Hydrogenovibrio crunogenus: one gene and its partner. The protein of the gene in region 1 binds, or shares a complex with, the protein of each later gene. Links are inferred from orthologs where the notes say so. Each region holds a gene or a part of one and is shown in the gene's direction. Other genes may lie near its edges.

Region 1 (9,762 bases):
ACTATGGCATGAATGTCTTCAAGGTGAGAGAGGTTTTAGAGGCGCGTGTTTATGAACTCTCCGATATGCCGGATGCGAACCCATTAATTGAAGGGATGATAGAGTTAAGAGGGGTTTATCTACCTGTCATCGACCTTCCTAAGTGGATGGGGTTTGAGATGACTGAAGAAGAACGGGAAAAATCCATTATCATTGTGTCAGATTTCAGCCATAACTTTATCGGTATGCGAGTCGCTCACATTCACGGCGTTGAAGAAAAAGAATGGACAGACATTAAGCCAGCCACGAATTATAACGTTGATGTGAACACCAATCAGGTTATTAATCATACTTACTTGGAAAACAGCGATCAGCTTTGTTTTATTCTTGATATTGAAAAACTATTGATTGAAGCGATGCCTTCAATGGCCGAAAAGATTTTTTCATCTGCTAAAGAAGTGAACTCGGGCGCACATGAGTTTACAGAGGAAGTGAAAAACCGCCAGATTCTTTTCGCGGAAGACAGTAAATCCATTCAACAATACATGAGTATGGTATTTGATCAGTTAGGTTTAAGATATCAAGGGTTTGAAAATGGTCGTTTATTAATGGATTATGTTGATTCTCTTGAGAATATGGATGACATTTCGATGATTTTTACAGACCTGGAGATGCCTGTTGCCTCTGGACATACGGTTATTAAAGAATTGAAGGCAAATCCCAAAACACGAAATATACCGATTGTTGTTCATACTTCTATGACCAGTGAAAATAACAGCCGAGAAGTCCTTGATATGGGAGCGGATCATTTCGTTGGAAAGGTTGATACGAACTTAATTGTAGAAACAATTAAGAAGATTGAGGAAAAATATTATAAAAAATAGCCGTCATTTTTAAATTTCAGACATAAAAAAAGGCACTGATCAGGTGCCTTTTTAGTTTAAAGTCGTCTTAAATTAACGTTGACGAGCTTTAAATCTTGGGTTTGTTTTGTTGATTACATAAACTTTCCCACGACGTCTAACAACTTGACAGTCTTTATGACGTGTTTTTGCTGATTTTAATGATGATAAAATTTTCATATTAGATATCCAATATTATTTTTGGTTGATATTGATCAACGAGTTCAAATTTGAAAGCGTGGATTCTACTGATTTTTTGATGGTTTGTCTAGTTTTTTTGTTAGAATGCCAACTCTTTTATAAAAGAGTCTGGTGCCGTTGATTATATCGATTAATAGGGCTTAGAGAAATTTTTTCTATTCAGTTTAAAAACAGCTTTGCTTGGGTTGGGAAAACAGTAGTTTCATGTCATTAAAAAAACAAATTCAGTCAATCCTTGGAAAAGACGGGCAACTCTCTCAAAATACACCAGACTATGAAGTGCGCCACGCCCAAGTCGAGATGGCAGAAACCGTTGCTGATGTGATTGAAGAAAGCCAAACACTCCTTGCAGAAGCCGGTACTGGAACTGGGAAAACCTTTGCTTATCTCATTCCTGCATTACTGTCAGGCAAAAAAGTCATCGTATCAACCGCCACAAAGACATTGCAAGATCAATTATTAAGTAAAGACATTCCTCTTTTGATGGATATTTGTAATGCAAAAGGCACGGCCAAGATTTTAAAAGGGCGTGAAAATTATATTTGTCCTCAACGTTTAGAAATTGCCGAAACGGCAGAGCAAAATACCAAAGAAGTCTGGCGAAAGTTGTCACTGATTCATGATTGGCAGGAAAAAACACTGGTTGGTGATAAATCGGAACTCACGTCATTGGATGAAAATGATCCGCTATGGAGTCGAGTTTGCGCGCGCATGGAGTTTTGTCAGGCAAATGAATGTACAGGTGATAATGGCTGTTTTTACCCTGGCGTAAAACAACAAGCCACAGATGCAGAAATCTTAATCGTGAATCACCATTTATTCTGTGCTGACTTAGCATTAAGAGAGCAGGGGTTCGGTGAAATTTTGCCAGAAGCCGATATTTATATTTTTGATGAGGCGCATCAACTTCCAGATATAGCAGCCCAGTTTTTAGGGTTTAGTGTGAGTCGATTTCAGTTAGACGAATTGGTCAGAGATGTTCGGTTGGCTTATAAAAAAGAATCGCCAGAAAGCATTGAGCTATCGGATCAAGCAAAAGCAGTGGAAGACAAAGTCCGCATTTTTAATGAAGCATTAGGCAAATGGGAAAAGCGTTGGACTTGGGAGAGTTTTTCTGAGGCCAAAACCGGTCATAAAACACTTGAGCACTTGCGGAACCAACTGTCGTTATTGGCTGACGTGATTAAACCTCTTACTGATCGAGGCAAGTTGTTGTCGGCTTTGTACAAAAGAACGCAGGAATTTGAAAAACAAATTGAGACCTGGTTAAAGGCTTCCTCAGAAAATCAAATACGCTGGATAGAATCTTCACAAGCAAGATTTAAACTCAATCTTACGCCATTAAGTGTTGCTGCACCATTTAGCCGACAGCGTGATGCATTGGGCGGGGCCTGGGTTTTTACTTCAGCCACGCTCAGTGTGAATCAAAGTTTTGATTATTTTGCTCATCGCCTGGGCTTAGAATCTGCGCGCACCCATCAATGGGAGAGTCCTTTTGATTATGATCAACAAGCAGTCATTTATCATCCAATCGGTCTGCCGGATCCAAAACACCCTGATTACATTAAGATCTGTTTAAGAGCGGCTTGGCCGTTATTGCTTACCAGTCAAGGAAGAGCATTTTTATTGTTTACCAGTCATAAGGCATTACAAGAAGCGAAAGTCATTCTTTCTCAGCACTGGGAAGGAACTTTGATGGTTCAGGGAGATGGCCCGAAAACGACGTTGCTTGCGCGATTTAAAGAAACAGATAATGCGATCTTATTAGGTACCAGCAGTTTCTGGGAAGGAGTGGATGTGAAAGGAGATGCATTAAAACTGGTTTTAATCGATCGAATCCCATTTATTCCACCAGATGATCCAGTCGTACAAGCAAGAGAATCTTTTTTGAAACAAAAGGGATTGAGTGGTTTCTTTAATTTTCAAATTCCCGAGGCAACGATTGCCCTTAAGCAAGGAGTTGGTCGATTGATAAGAGATTCATCCGACAAAGGGGTGTTGATGTTGTGTGACCCACGGTTGACTCAAAAATCGTATGGTAAGATTATTACTAATAGCTTTCCGAGTTTTAAATGGGTTTATGATGTGAACGAAGCAAAAGAGAAATTATTATGAATGTACTAGCAGTTGAGTCGTCGACGAAAGCGTGCTCGGTTTGCTTGAAGCTGGGTGATAAAGTCTATGTTGAATTTGAAATGGCACCACAGCGTCATGCTAACTTAATGCTTCCGATGGTTGAAAAGGTGTTAAATCAATCTGGTGTCACGCCTGACCACATTCATGCCTTGGCTTTCAGTGAAGGACCTGGTGCCTTTACGGGAATTCGAATTGCAGCAGGGGTGACACAGGGGCTTGCGTTAGGATGGGAAAAGCCAGTGCTTTCTGTTTCAACTTTGGAAGCACTGGCCTGGCAGGCTTATAAGGAGACGCACCAGACGGAGTGGCTTGCCTGCCTAGATGCACGAATGAAAGAAATTTACGTGCAATCCTGTCATATAGAAGCGGGGCAGTTAATGTCAACACAGGCACAACTGCTTTCTCAAGAACAGTTACTTGAAACTTTAAAAAACAGTGCTATAAAAAATGGTGTGGGAGATATCGATACGGAATATCCCGACGTGGTAAGTGTGTTTGAAACCTGGCAAAGTGCTTATCCTTCAGCAGAAGCAATTGCTGATATTACTCAGCAGCGTTTAGGTCAAGCAAAAATGCTTGACGAAGAGATTCCTTTGCCTGTTTACCTGCGAAACGATGTTGCTGATAAACCGGCGGCCATGAAATAATTTAAATTGCCTGTTTTTTAAGCAATAGAGGTGATGTGTAAGACTTTATTCAGTTTTTTGTTTTTGTTGAAATGTTGCACACATAATTATCCACAACTTCTGTGTATAGATTGCAGGAGCACTTTAGAGGATAATGGCATTGTTTGATTTTAGTTAAATAGACCGTGATACGGGCTTTGGAGCGTTGTTTTGAAAAGATTGATTAAACTGTTTTTTATAACGGTGTGCTTTAGTGCAATGTCAACTGCTTGGGCAGTTAATAACATGATGTCTCACCAATTTAAAGTAGGGGATACCGTTCTAGTCGGTTTTCCTGCAACGAATATTAAAGATGACGCCTATATCATCGGTGTTGTTCAAAAAATTACGCCGAAAGGCAATTATCAGATTACCGTCAGAGATTTTGTTGAAGGGCATGATTATGGGTTGTCTTGTGTTCCGATTGCAGTTGATTCAGCGGGAAATGAAACGGGTCAATCTGGCTGGGAAATGTGGGATAACACTAAGCAGTTGACCTCTAATGGCTTGCAATATATCGTGCCTGCCGATAAGGTGGTCAAGTTAGCCAAAGGTCAAATGAACTTTATCGATCGTTATAATGTTTACATCACTTACTCCCGTTGGAAATCGAATGTGCCGGTCATGTCAATTGATCGTTTAGAAAGTGCTGAGGCAGAAGCCAGATATGCAAACATTTCTGGAATGATTCCCGCTTTTGAGATTGCCAAACTGGATCGTGCCAGCTATTTTGATTCAAGTAATGGCCGTCCTTACTGGCCTTATGAAAGCGTGCCGCATTTAATCAAATTGATGGATCATGTGATTGCTTTACTGGATAGTCGACCTGAGCTTAATGAGCTTTGGAGAGCGAAAAAAAGAGATTGGGCAAAAATTAATCAAAGTATGGAAACGTACTTTCTAATTGATGCCATTGATAAAGCGGTTGATGATGCTTATTTTCTATTAAATGAAGAGGGGATTGAAAAAGCTGATTCAAAGGCACTTAAGCGCTTAAAAGAACAGCTTAAGTACCTAGGCAAAATACAGTAAATATTTTTGTTGGTTACTTAGAAAATTGATAATAGGTTTTGTTTAAGTAATCAACCACTTCTTCACGTTCCTCATCAAACCAACCAACATTTAAATTCTGGTCGCAGTAAGCGACCGCTTTCTGAAGATCCTTATAATTGTTCGGCGCCATTTTTTTCAGGTTGGGTTTGTTGTATCCAAGCGTGCTGTGGCACTTCATGCAGTTTGCTTCATCATGTAATACCTTACCAGGATGTACTTCTGCTAAAACGGTCAAGGGAGAGCATAAAATTGTGGTTAATACGGTTTTGTGAACGAGCTTCATTGGGGTTTCCTCCATCATATAACTATGAATTAAATCGGACTTACAATTAATGAATACTACTAATAATCTATTTCATTTTACTGCTTTAAGAAATAAATCTATATAAATGTTTTTATAGGAATTTAGAATGATTTTATATCTCATATTTTTCGTGTGACTTTAAGGTTTTTGAATCGTTTTTGAAGTGAAAAAATAGCCAGGTCTGGGTGTTATTCTTAAAAAAATCACTCAAAGATGGGATTAAACAACCGAATGATATAAAGTCAGATAAAATACGCGGTTAATATCACATATTCAAAGGACGGAACATGGTAGAACAAACGTTTATTAAAGGTAAGGATGCGTGCTTAGAGGATTCCATTAATAAAATGCAAACCTTACTAGGCAAGGCAGGGTTTGATATTGAAGAGGCTTCTTGGTTAAACCCAGTTCCGAATGTTTATTCTGTTCATATTCGAGACAAAAATTGTCCAGCTTTGTTTACCAATGGTAAAGGTGCCAGTCGAAAAGCCACTTTGGCTAGTGCTTTAGGTGAGTTTTTCGAACGTTTAGAAACAAATTACTTCTTTTCCGATTTTTATTTGGAGGAAACTCTGGTAAATGAGCAGGGTGAGTTTTCATGGGATGAAAAGGGGTTGTACTTCCCAAATGAAAAATCATTCGAGCTGTCAGAATTTCGCCAGTGCTTAAGTCCTGATTTATGGGAAATTTATGATCCTGAAGAAGAGATGGTTGCAGAAGATTTATTGAGTTTAAATGATGCTTCATCAAAAATTCGTTGTTTGCCTTTAACGAATGCTTCTACTCTTGATACCGTCTATTTTCCGATGAACTTGTTCAGTAACTTGTATGCCAGTAATGGTTTGAGTGCAGGTAATACACCTGAAGAAGCGCTTGTCCAAGGGTTGTCAGAGGTTTTTGAGCGCTGGGTGAAGCGGCAGATTTTGACAGAAAATTTATGTTTGCCTGAAGTGCCAGAAGCGGTGGTGCAGCGTTATCCCACGGTTGTTAAAGCAAGAAAAGCGTTGCAAGAACAAGGAATCGACGTCTCCATTCGAGACAGCTCTTTAGGGGGGCAATTTCCTGTAATGAATGTCACTTTGTTTGAGCAGAAAACCGGTCGTTGTTTTGCTTCCTTTGGCGCGCATCCTATTTTTGAAGTGGCGTTGGAGAGAACCTTAACAGAATCTTTACAAGGGCGCAGCTTGGATATGTTGGATGGGTTTCAGTTACCTGTTTTTGATGAAGCGCTTGTTGCAGATGATGAAAATATTGAAAATCATTTCATTGACTCCAGTGGATTGATTCATGCGAAATTTATTTCCCATCAGTATGACTTTGAGTTTAATGAGTGGGATTTTGAAGGTGACACACAAGCACAATATGAGCTTTTGGTTAAGAAAGTGCATGAGCAGGGCGCCGAAGTCTATTTTGCTCATTATGAACATTTTGGTATCAATGCCTGTCGTATTGTTGTGCCCAAAATGTCGGAAGTATTCCCTATGCACGAACTGGTAGATAATAACCAAAACAGAGGTCGTGTACTTCGAGAAATTTTATTGGAACTTTCTCAATCAAATAAAGCGAATCGATTTGAAAACGCTTTGGAACAAGTTGAAATGATGGGGTTTTCAGAGCATCAAGGTGTCGCCAATTTAATTGGTTTGTTGCCTGATCCAAATTCTTACTGGAAAAAATTTAAAATCGTTGAGCTACAAATGTGGTTGTTACTGGCCGTTAAAGACTATGAAATGGCTTATGAAAGACTGCAGGAGTGCCATTACTTTGTCGATGATGAAGCAATGGCTCTTTTGTACAAGGCGCTGGGGTTTGCGTTAGACATCTTGCTGGAAGACACGCTGACGGAATTCCCGCTGTCTGTGCAATCTCAATTATTTGGTGAGGAAGTGGTTGAAAAAGTTTGGCGAAACATTAATGGTGAAGAGGTTTTTGGCGGGTTAGAAATTGGAATGTCTGCGTTTGAAAACAGCCAAAATCATCAGGCTTTGATAACCGTCTATCAAAAGGTACAACAAGTTAAACATTTTGTGAACACCCAGTAAGGTTTCAGCTTGGTTTCGAATGTGTACGTGCTTTTTAGAAAGAACGCGTATCAGTTTTATGAGCAAGGGTTGCTAAATTTGTTAAAATAGCACGATATTTATAAAACTTAATCAAAAGAGCTGAACATTGGGTTTGGCTTGAACAGGAACACCTATGAAATTAGATTTTTTAGATTTTGAACAACCAATTGCAGAGTTGGAAGCCAAAATTGATGAGTTGCGTCACTTGGATGGTCAAGATATGGACCTGATTAAAGAAGTGTCTGCGTTAGAGCAAAAAAGTAAAAATTTAACCCAGTCAATTTTTAATCGTTTGTCTGATGTTCAGGTTGCACAAGTTGCGCGTCATCCACAGCGTCCATACATGCTGGATTATCTAAAAGAAATGTTTACTGATTTTAAAGAGATGCACGGTGATCGAGCCTTTGCAGATGATGCTGCGATTGTTGGCGGGCTAGCACGTATTAATGGTCAAGCGGTCATGGTGATTGGTCAAGAAAAAGGCCGAGATACCAAAGAAAAAATTCGTCGTAATTTTGGGATGCCTCGTCCTGAAGGGTACCGAAAAGCGCTGCGTTTAATGAAAACGGCTGAGACGTTCGGTCTGCCTGTTTTGACCTTTATTGATACCCCTGGGGCTTATCCGGGGATTAATGCTGAAGAGCGTGGTCAGTCGGAAGCCATTGCACGTAACTTGATTGAAATGTCAGAGCTGAAAGTTCCGGTTATCTGTACCGTTATTGGTGAAGGTGGTTCTGGTGGTGCATTGGCGATCGGTGTGGGCGATGTTACGATGATGATGCAATACAGCACCTATTCTGTGATTTCGCCTGAAGGGTGCGCTTCTATTCTGTGGAAAGATGCAGCCAATGCAGCAGATGCGGCCAGCGCTTTGGGTATTACGGCGCCACGGTTAAAAGAGCTTGGTTTGGTTGATGAAATTGTTGAGGAACCTTTGGGCGGCGCACATCGTAATCCTTCAGCCGCGGCTTCTTCTTTAAAAGATGCGATTTTAAGACAGTTAGAATTATTGAAAAACAAACCTGTTGATGAACTGCTTGAAGCTCGTTACCAGCGTTATATGCAATATGGTAACTTTGACGTTGCCTAAACCGGTTCTATAGGATTTTCATGTCTTATCAAAAGGTTGAGTTAGCCATCTCAAAGCTAATTCACCTTTATCCTTCTTCCGTTCAATTCTTGGTTGCCTTCAGCGGTGGGCTTGACTCTACCGTCTTGTTAGACGCGCTTTGTAAAAAGGTTCCACTTCACTCAATTCATGCCGTTTACGTCAATCATGGGTTACAACCCGAATCAAAACAATGGGCCGACGTGTGCAAACAGGTATGTGAACGATTAGGTGTTACATTTGAAAGTGTTGATGTTGAGGTGTCAGAGGTGTTACGCCAAGGAATTGAATCGGTGGCGCGTCAAAAGCGTTACGAAGCGCTTTATAACAGAACGACAAAAGATACGCTGCTTTTGACGGCACACCATCAAAGAGATCAAGCCGAAACGTTATTGCTTAATATGGCAAGAGGGGCAGGGATTGCAGGATTATCCGGTATGCCTTATGCGAAAGAAACTCATTGGAATGGGCAGATTCTAAAGCATTGTCGACCTCTTTTAAATGTGGATTATGATGCTATTCGGGACTACGCAAAACAGCATCGGCTTGATTGGGTTGAAGACTCATCGAATCAGGAGCTTGATTATCGTCGTAATTACCTGAGGCATGAGGTGTTGCCTAAAATTCGCCAGGCCTGGCCGTTTTCAGATGCTAATTTTGCCAAATCGGCGCAGCATTTAAATGAAAGTTTAGCGCTTTTGAATGAGTTGGCTGAAATTGATTTACAAGGTTCTGATTACAGTGATTTTTATTTGTCGTTCACTCATGTCAAAGAGCTCAAATGGTCTCGGATCAAAAATATGACTCGGTACTGGGCACAGTTTTATCTGTCAGGTTTTAGGTTGAATGCCAAAATATATCAATGGTTGCAAGAATGTTTGAATAACAAGAATCCTCAAGCCAAACCGAAAATGCTATTGGCTCATGGAGAATTGAGATTTTACAACCATGTTTTGTATTATTTTGAAGATTTGAAAATGAACTACTCGTTGGCTTTTGATGAGTTTGACGCGGGTGCATTGCAGTTTTTTAACGCATTGCGTTTTTCTGAACAGTTTTCACTGGAGCAAAAAGAAAAGCTGGAAGGAGCGATTGTACGCCCCCTACAAAACGATGATTTAAGTTTGTCAGAGCAAAAAAAAGCGCTGAAGAAATGGTTTAAAGAGAATAAAATTCCAGAGTGGGATCGTCAACGGTGGCCTGTGTTAGAAAAAGAAGGGCAGATGGTTGCAATTTTAGGGTTTTATACGAAAAAATCATTTTAATAATCTGTAATGAAAGATTGCTCAACCCTTGATAATCCGTTATAATTTGCTTCCATTCTTATTACCCAATTCTGGTGGGTGCTTTA
Region 2 (8,309 bases), 480 kb from region 1 along the record:
GCATCTATGTTGACTGGGTCGATTGGCATGTTGGCTTCAGCGTCTTTGGATGCAAATAATAAAGGGATGTATGAACCAAGTCATGGGTCGGCACCGGATATTGCAGGGAAAAATATTGCCAATCCGCTGGCGACAATTTTGTCTGCAGCCATGATGCTGCGTTACAGTTTGAATCGTGAAGATTTGGCTTTAAAAATTGAAGCGGCCGTCAGTCATGTGTTGGATCAAGGCTTAAGAACAGGAGATATTTGGTCAGAAGGCTTAACGAAGGTGTCGACATCAGAAATGGGTGATGCAGTGGTCGCAGCTCTGTAAAGATTTTTACGGATAGAAAGTGCAATTTTCCTATAATTGTGTAAACTGCATTGCGAGACGATGATTAGGAATGCCTTTTTAAGATGAAAAATCATTTTACGATAACCATAAGTGATGTGCATGGGTCACGTCACTTCTCTTTCAAACAGTTCATGCGAAAATTCGCGCTGTTTGTGGTGATGTTTATCTTTTTGATGTTAGCTGGCGCTGCCGGCGTCATCTGGTGGTTGAATCAGGAAATTATCGATATTCAAGATAAACGACAGGTTGCTGAAGCCAGTTACCAGGCTGTATTAGAGAAAAGTAAACACTCGTACATGACTTTGGAAGCGGAAAAGCGCAAGCTTCAAAGTCAGTTGGATAATAAATCGAAACAAATCCAGTTTTTAGATCAAACCTTGCAGGGGTTGGAAGATTTGATTGGGGTCAAACCGGATGAAGACGAACTGTTAACAGATCGTGTAAAGATTGTTCAGCTGACAACGCTTGAAAAACAAATCATGTTGGAAGACATACCCAGTGGACGACCTGTTAAAAAATATCAAGGTGTGAGCAGTAGTTTTGGCTGGCGGATTCACCCAGTTAAGGGGACGAAGGAATTTCATCGGGGAATTGATTATCGTGGTAAGCGTGGTGATGGTGTTATTGCCACGGCTAGCGGCACGATTGAATACGCAGGCTACCATAAAAGAAGTGGTTATGGGCGTTTGATTATCATTTCCCACGATAATGGGTTTAAGACACTATACGGACACATGAGTAAATTGCATGTGAAAACCGGTCAGGTGGTTAAAAAAGGAGAGCTTATTGGTGAAATTGGTTCTTCCGGATTGTCTTCAGGACCTCACTTGCATTATGAGGTGAGTTTTGTGCAGCGTAAACTGAATCCAGTGCCATTTATTAACTGGGATTTAAAACATTATGATGAAATATTTAAAAAGGTAAAAGGTGTGCCATGGGGATCTTTAAGTCAGGTGGTTCAAAATCGCGTCCAGCAGGTGGAAAAACAATTATTGCTGCGGGATGTAAAATAAATGGTGAAATTAAAGACCTAGATGGTGCTCTGCATATCGATGGCCATATTGATGGTGTCGTTGAAACGGACTACGATGTTTCTATCGGTGATGAAGGAATCGTTACTGGACTGATTAAAGCAAAGACCATTGTTGTCAGCGGTACTTTGGAAGGCAAGGTGGCGTGTGAAAGTATTGATATCCTTGCCACAGGCAAGCTCTTGGGCGAAGTGGTTTGTGGAGAGATGATGATTGAGTCCGGTGGTAAGTTCATTGGTGAAAGCCGTGAGCTGACAGAAGGCGGGTTGATTGTCAGCTTTCCGGAAAATGAAAAACAAAAATTAGAGAATCAGGCAAGATCGGTTGTTGAAATGATTAAAAATCAAGCTTCCATAATGGATGATCTACAACCCTCTGAAGCCGAAGCAGTAAAAAGCAAGTAAAGGGAAAAATATGACAAAGCAGTATGATATTGCCGTTGTAGGTGCAACGGGTGCCGTAGGTGAAACAATTTTAAAAGTACTTGAAGAGCGTAATTTCCCAGTTCGTAATTTATATCCGCTGGCCAGTAGTCGTTCTGCAGGTAAAAAGCTGGAATTTAATGGCGGTTGGGTTGAGATTCAGGACTTGGCAACGTTTGATTTTTCAAAAGCCCAAATCGGATTGTTCTCACCAGGTGCCAGTGTTTCTAGAGAATATGCGCCAAAAGCTGCGGCGGCAGGATGTATTGTTGTCGATAATACCTCGGAATTTCGTTACGACGAAGACATTCCCTTAGTGGTCCCAGAAGTCAACCCTGATGCGGTTGCTGGGTATAAAAATCGAGGCATTATTGCCAACCCTAACTGTTCAACCATTCAGATGATGGTTGCGTTAAAACCTATTTATGATGCTGTCGGGATTGAGCGTATCAATGTATCAACGTATCAAGCAGTTTCTGGCTCCGGTAAAGAAGCGATTGATGAATTGGCAACACAAACAGCTAATTTGTTGAATATGAAGCCGGTTGAGGCAAAAGTTTATCCTAAGCAGATTGCCTTTAACTGTATTCCTCAAATCGATGTGTTCCAAGATAATGGTTACACAAAAGAAGAAATGAAAATGGTTTGGGAAACGAAAAAGATCATGGAAGATGAATCGATTCTTGTTAACCCAACGGCTGTGCGTGTCCCGGTATTTTTCGGTCACAGCGAAGCCATCCATTTAGAAACAAAAGAAAAAATCACAGCAGAGCAAGCGAAAGAGCTGTTCAAAAAATCTGACGGAATCGTTCTTATTGATGAGCATGTTGATGGCGGATACCCGACAGCTGTTACTGATGCTGCGGATACGAACCCAGTTTATGTTGGACGTGTGCGTGAAGACATTTCTTTTGAGAAAGGTTTGAATCTATGGGTTGTGGCGGATAATGTCCGTAAGGGTGCCGCTACAAATACAGTTCAAATTGCTGAGCTGTTGATCAAAGATCATATCTAATAGACATGGCTTTATTGGCGATTGGTATTGAATACCAAGGCACCGCCTATTGTGGTTGGCAGCATCAGAAACATTGTGATTCTGTTCAGCAGCAACTTGAAAAGGCATTATCTTATATCGCCGATGAACCGATTGGTTTGAATTGTGCAGGTCGAACAGATACGGGGGTGCATGCAATCGGTCAGGTTGCGCATTTTGAAACGGCTGTTAATCGGCCGGATAAAGCTTGGATTCAAGGCGTTAATACCCGGTTACCCAGTGATATTCGGGTAACCTGGGTGAAAATGATGCCTGAAGACTTTCATGCACGTTTTTCTGCTATTGCTCGACAATACCGGTATGTCATCTTTAACCGTCCTGTTCATTCTGCCATTTTAGCCAATCGTGTGACCTGGGAGAATCGTCCCTTAGATGTGGAAAAAATGCACATTGCCGCTCAGGGGTTATTAGGTGAAAATGATTTTTCATCTTTCCGTGCCTCAGGTTGCCAAGCCTCTCACGCCAATCGTAATGTGCAGTCTTTGCAGGTTTCACGTCAAGGCAATTTTGTCTTTGTTGATATTCAAGCCAATGCTTTTTTACATCATATGGTTCGAAACATTGTCGGTACCTTGATGGAAGTAGGGCGGTTGGAGAAACCGGTCGAGTGGGTGTTGGAATTGTTAAAAAAACAAGATCGAACTCAGGCCGGTATGACAGCGCCAGCGGAGGGTTTGTATTTTGTGAATGCTTTGTATCCGGAATCGTTCCAGCTCCCTCAGGTTGTTTTGGATGAGCTGCTTTGGCAAGCCTAAAAAGAGTTAGATGATGCAAAATAGAACGCGTGTTAAAATTTGCGGCATTACGAACATAACGGATGCGACAACTGCCGTTCAGGCAGGGGCTGACGCACTGGGGTTCGTCTTTTATGACAAAAGTCCTAGAGTCGTGACAATTGACCAGGCCTGGGCGGTTTTTGAAAAACTGCCGGCTTTTGTTACTACGACTGCGCTGTTTGTGAATCCGGATGTCTCTTTGGTTGAAAAAGTTATCAAAGATTTGAAGATAGACTTGTTGCAGTTTCATGGAGATGAGTCCCCTGCATTTTGCGATCAATTTTCGAGACCTTATATAAAAGCGGTTCGGATGCAGGCGGAAACGGATTTGGAACAATTGGCTGTTCAATATGCTTCGAGCCAAGGGTTGCTACTTGATACTTATGTTAAAGGTGTTCCTGGCGGAACAGGAGCGGCCTTCAATTGGAACTGGGTGGCACCTGAAAGACGGCTGAATGTGACGCTGCCTGTTATTTTGGCGGGTGGGTTAAATGAAGATAATGTCGAGCAGGCCATCCGCTCTGTTCATCCGTGGGCAGTTGATGTCAGTGGCGGCGTGGAATCGGTGCCAGGACAAAAATCATCAGAAAAGATACAAGCTTTTATTCAAGCTGTAAATAATGTTCGGTAATGCTTGATTACCGTTTTGATAAAACGAAAGTGGATTTAATAGAATGAGTATTGATTATTCGCAATATCCTGATAAAAAAGGACATTTTGGAGTTTATGGGGGTATTTTTGCGCCCGAAACTCTAATGGCTGCATTAGAAGAATTGAGCCAACAGTATGAAAGTGTCAAAAACGATCCAGCATTTATCGCTGAATTGACTAAGGACTTTCAAGATTATGTTGGTCGTCCTTCTCCTTTGTATTATGCGGAGCGATGGTCAGACTCATTAGGTGGTGCCAAGATTTATCTGAAGCGAGAAGATTTGAATCACACCGGTGCTCATAAAATCAATAACACTATTGGTCAAGCCTTGCTGGCAAAACGCCTTGGTAAAAAACGTATTATCGCAGAAACCGGTGCGGGGCAACACGGGGTTGCCAGTGCAACCGTTGCGGCCAGACTGGGACTTGAGTGTGTGGTTTATATGGGGGCGGATGATATTGTTCGTCAAGCACCGAATGTGGCACGGATGAAAATGTTAGGAGCAGAAGTCATCGGTGTTGAATCAGGGACGCGTACCTTGAAGGATGCACTGAATGAAGCCATGCGTGACTGGGTAACGAATGTGGATGATACCTTCTATATTATCGGTACCGTAGCAGGGCCCCACCCTTATCCGGCTATGGTACGTGATTTTCAAGCGATTATTGGCCGTGAAGCCAAGCAACAACACATGGAAAAAGAAGGTAAATTACCTGATGCATTGATTGCTTGTGTGGGCGGAGGTTCAAATGCAATCGGTCTGTTTTACGATTTTTTACCAGATGAATCGGTCGAAATTTATGGAGTGGAAGCCGGTGGGCTAGGGTTGGAAACCGGGCAACACGCTGCGCCTTTGTGTGAAGGAAAGCCTGGCGTACTGCATGGTAACCGAACCTATCTAATGGAAGATGAGAATGGACAAATCTTAGGAACACATTCTATTTCTGCGGGATTAGATTACCCAGGTGTTGGTCCTGAGCATGCTTGGTTAAAAGACATTGGTCGCGCCAAGTATGTTGCGATTAATGATGATGAAGCCATGCAAGGCTTTCGTGATTTAACAAAATTTGAAGGAATTATCCCAGCATTGGAATCGAGTCATGCATTGGCCTATGCCACCAAGCTGGCGCCAACCATGTCAAAAGATCAGACTATCATTGTCAATTTATCGGGTCGTGGTGATAAAGATATGGGAACCATAGCGAAAATTGAGGGGTTTGAGATTTAAAATGAGTAGAATTGATGCAACGCTGAAGGCCTTGAAGTCAGAAAAAAAGACAGCTTTGATTCCTTACATTACAGCAGGTGATCCCCACCCTGAGATGACAGTAACGTTGATGCACAGCTTGGTTGAGCAGGGCGCAGATATGATTGAGCTCGGTGTGCCTTTTTCAGACCCGATGGCGGATGGCCCCGTCATTCAAAAAGCGGTAGAACGAGCTTTAGAACATAATGTTAGTTTAAAAAATGTTTTAGCGTATGTGACTGAATTTCGTAAGAAAGATGCGCAAACGCCGGTGATTTTAATGGGGTATTTAAACCCGATTGAAGCTATGGGGAGCGATGTGTTTGCGAAAGCGGCAGCTGAAGCTGGCGTAGATGCAGTTTTGACAGTCGATATGCCACCGGAAGAAAGTGAAGGGTATTTTGAAAACTTGTCACAAGCACAACTCGATCGAATCTTCCTCGTCTCGCCGACGACACCTGATGGACGACTCAACGCCGTCAGTGAAAAAGGCAGTGGATTTGTTTACTACGTTTCTTTAAAAGGTGTCACCGGCTCAAAAGCCTTGGATGCTAAGGATGTAGCTCATCATGTTGGGCATTTGAGAGAAAGGATGTCGATGCCTGTAGCCATTGGGTTTGGTATTCGTGATGGCAATACAGCCTACGAAATGGCCAAGCTTGGTGATGCTATTATTGTTGGTTCAGCGTTGGTTAGTTTGATTGAACAGAATGCTTCAGAAGACTCTGAAGTGATTCAACAGGTATTAAGTGATAAAATGCGCGAATTCAGACAAGCAATTGATAAAGCAGATAACGAATAAAATTGAATGGTGTCGGTGCATACCGTTGGCACACAGTAAAAACAAAACTCTTTGGAGAAAAAAATGAGTTGGTTTGAAAAGATTTTACCCAGTATTAAACAGGTAACGGAACGTAAGAAAAATGTTCCAGAAGGCTTGTGGACAAAATGCCCTAAATGCGAAAGCACTTTATATCGTGCAGAAGTCAGACGCAATTTGGAAGTTTGTCCAAAATGTGATCATCATATGCGTTTGGGTGGACGTGATCGTCTTGAAGCGTTTTTCGATGAAGGAACCGGGGTTGAAATTTCAGCAGAAGTTACACCTGTAGATGCGTTAAAGTTTAAAGATATAAAACCTTATAAAACTCGCATTGCACAAGCGCAAAAAGCCACGGGTGAAAAAGATTCTTTTGTTACGATGACAGGAAAGATCCAAGGGCTAGAAGTCGTGGCAGGCGCATTTGAATTTAAATTCATGGGCGGCTCAATGGGGTCGGTAATGGGAGAAAAATTTGTTCGAGCAGTGAATGAAGCGATTGAAAAACGTTGTCCTTTAATTGTTTTTTCGGCCAGTGGTGGCGCTCGAATGCAAGAAGCGTTGTTTTCTTTGATGCAGATGGCCAAGACGAGTGCTGCGCTGGGCCGCTTGAGAGCACATAAATTGCCGTTTATTTCCGTCTTAACCGACCCAACAATGGGTGGGGTCTCAGCCAGTTTTGCCATGTTAGGGGATTTGAATATTGCTGAACCGAAGGCGTTGATTGGGTTTGCTGGGCCGCGTGTTATTGAGCAAACGGTTCGTGAAAAGCTTCCAGAAGGCTTTCAGCGCAGTGAATTTTTGCTAGAACATGGTGCTATTGATCGCATTATACATCGTCATAACCTCAGTGATGAATTGGCTTCTATTTGCCGTATGTTGCTACAAAAAACAGCATGAAAACCGCTGGGTGAGTTCAATTAAGTGAAACCCACTGAGACGACGTCTTTAACCGAATGGATTGATTGGTTAGTTTCATTGCATGCAGATGAAATTGACCTTGGAATCGATCGAGTGAAATCGGTTGCAGAGGCCATGAATCTGGCTTCTCCAAGCCCTGTTGTTATTTCTGTCGCGGGAACGAATGGAAAAGGGTCGAGCATTGCAATGCTGGCCTCTATTTATGAAGCCGCTGGGTATCAGGTGGGGGTTTATACGTCACCGCATTTATTACATTTCAATGAGCGTATTCGGATTCAAGGTCATTTAGCGGATGATCAGCAAATTGTGCAAGCGTTTGCCGAGATCGAAGCGGCGCGAGGGCAAACCAAATTAACCTATTTTGAATTTTCTACGCTGGCAGCGTTGTGGGTGTTTGCTCAATATTCATTGGATGTCATCCTGTTGGAAGTTGGGTTGGGCGGACGTTTGGATGCGGTTAATTTAGTGGATGCCGATGCCAGTTTGATTACAGCGATTGGCATCGATCATGAAGATTGGTTAGGCAGTGATCGGAACCAGATTGCAGTGGAAAAAGCTGGCATTATGCGGTCGGGAAAACCCTCTGTTTGTTCCGATAATGACATCCCGGAAACCTTAGTTAAGTATGCAAGCCAGCATAATGTGCCTTTAAAAAGACTCGATACAGACTTCTTTTATCATAAAAACAACCAGGCCTGGTCATTCTTAGACTCTGAAAATCAACTGGTATATCAAACTCTGGCATTACCCGCACTTTCAGGAGACTTTCAAATTCAAAATGCGTCAGGCGTGGTTGCTTTGATTGAGACACTGCAGGCTGAACTTCCGGTATCCTTTGATCAATTATCTCAGGGATTAAACGAAGTAAAGCACCCGGGGCGCCTGCAAAAGATGCAATTAGATCATCAAAACTGGTTGATTGATGTGGCGCATAACCCGCAGGCAGCGGAGGTTCTTGCACATTATCTAAAACAAGCCTCCATACAGGCAGATGCCATCTTTTCTGTGTTGCAGGATAAAGATGTAACCCCTATGATTGAAGCCATTAAAC

Evidence for each region.
Region 2: the proteins of GHNINEIG_RS06680 (region 1) and accD are in contact, whole or in part, in a solved structure (PDB 8UXZ), measured with the Escherichia coli proteins. The link is inferred for Hydrogenovibrio crunogenus from one-to-one orthologs.

What each region holds. Positions count from the first base shown.
Region 1 is NZ_CP032096.1:1,392,853-1,402,614, reverse strand. What follows is about bases 6,549-9,414. They hold GHNINEIG_RS06680 (acetyl-CoA carboxylase carboxyltransferase subunit alpha), read left to right. Parts: upstream 6,549-7,436; coding sequence 7,437-8,393; downstream 8,394-9,414. Other genes in these bases: tilS (tRNA lysidine(34) synthetase TilS), read left to right, coding at 8,414-9,414; ycaO (30S ribosomal protein S12 methylthiotransferase accessory factor YcaO), read left to right, coding at 6,549-7,282. Also shown: GHNINEIG_RS06715 (chemotaxis protein), read left to right, coding at 1-863; ykgO (type B 50S ribosomal protein L36), read right to left, coding at 936-1,061; GHNINEIG_RS06705 (ATP-dependent DNA helicase), read left to right, coding at 1,287-3,197; tRNA (adenosine(37)-N6)-threonylcarbamoyltransferase complex dimerization subunit type 1 TsaB, read left to right, coding at 3,194-3,865; GHNINEIG_RS06695 (hypothetical protein), read left to right, coding at 4,103-4,915; GHNINEIG_RS06690 (hypothetical protein), read right to left, coding at 4,929-5,219; more of ycaO, read left to right, coding at 5,528-6,548; more of tilS, read left to right, coding at 9,415-9,676. UniProt on the Escherichia coli protein: Component of the acetyl coenzyme A carboxylase (ACC) complex. First, biotin carboxylase catalyzes the carboxylation of biotin on its carrier protein (BCCP) and then the CO(2) group is transferred by the carboxyltransferase to acetyl-CoA to form malonyl-CoA.
Region 2 is NZ_CP032096.1:903,695-912,003, forward strand. The notes cover bases 5,536-8,309. They hold accD (acetyl-CoA carboxylase, carboxyltransferase subunit beta), read left to right. Parts: upstream 5,536-6,382; coding sequence 6,383-7,237; downstream 7,238-8,309. Other genes in these bases: trpA (tryptophan synthase subunit alpha), read left to right, coding at 5,536-6,319; folC (bifunctional tetrahydrofolate synthase/dihydrofolate synthase), read left to right, coding at 7,262-8,309. Also shown: leuB (3-isopropylmalate dehydrogenase), read left to right, coding at 1-315; GHNINEIG_RS04270 (M23 family metallopeptidase), read left to right, coding at 399-1,349; GHNINEIG_RS04275 (bactofilin family protein), read left to right, coding at 1,271-1,771; GHNINEIG_RS04280 (aspartate-semialdehyde dehydrogenase), read left to right, coding at 1,782-2,804; tRNA pseudouridine(38-40) synthase TruA, read left to right, coding at 2,810-3,598; GHNINEIG_RS04290 (phosphoribosylanthranilate isomerase), read left to right, coding at 3,609-4,250; trpB (tryptophan synthase subunit beta), read left to right, coding at 4,294-5,499; more of trpA, read left to right, coding at 5,501-5,535.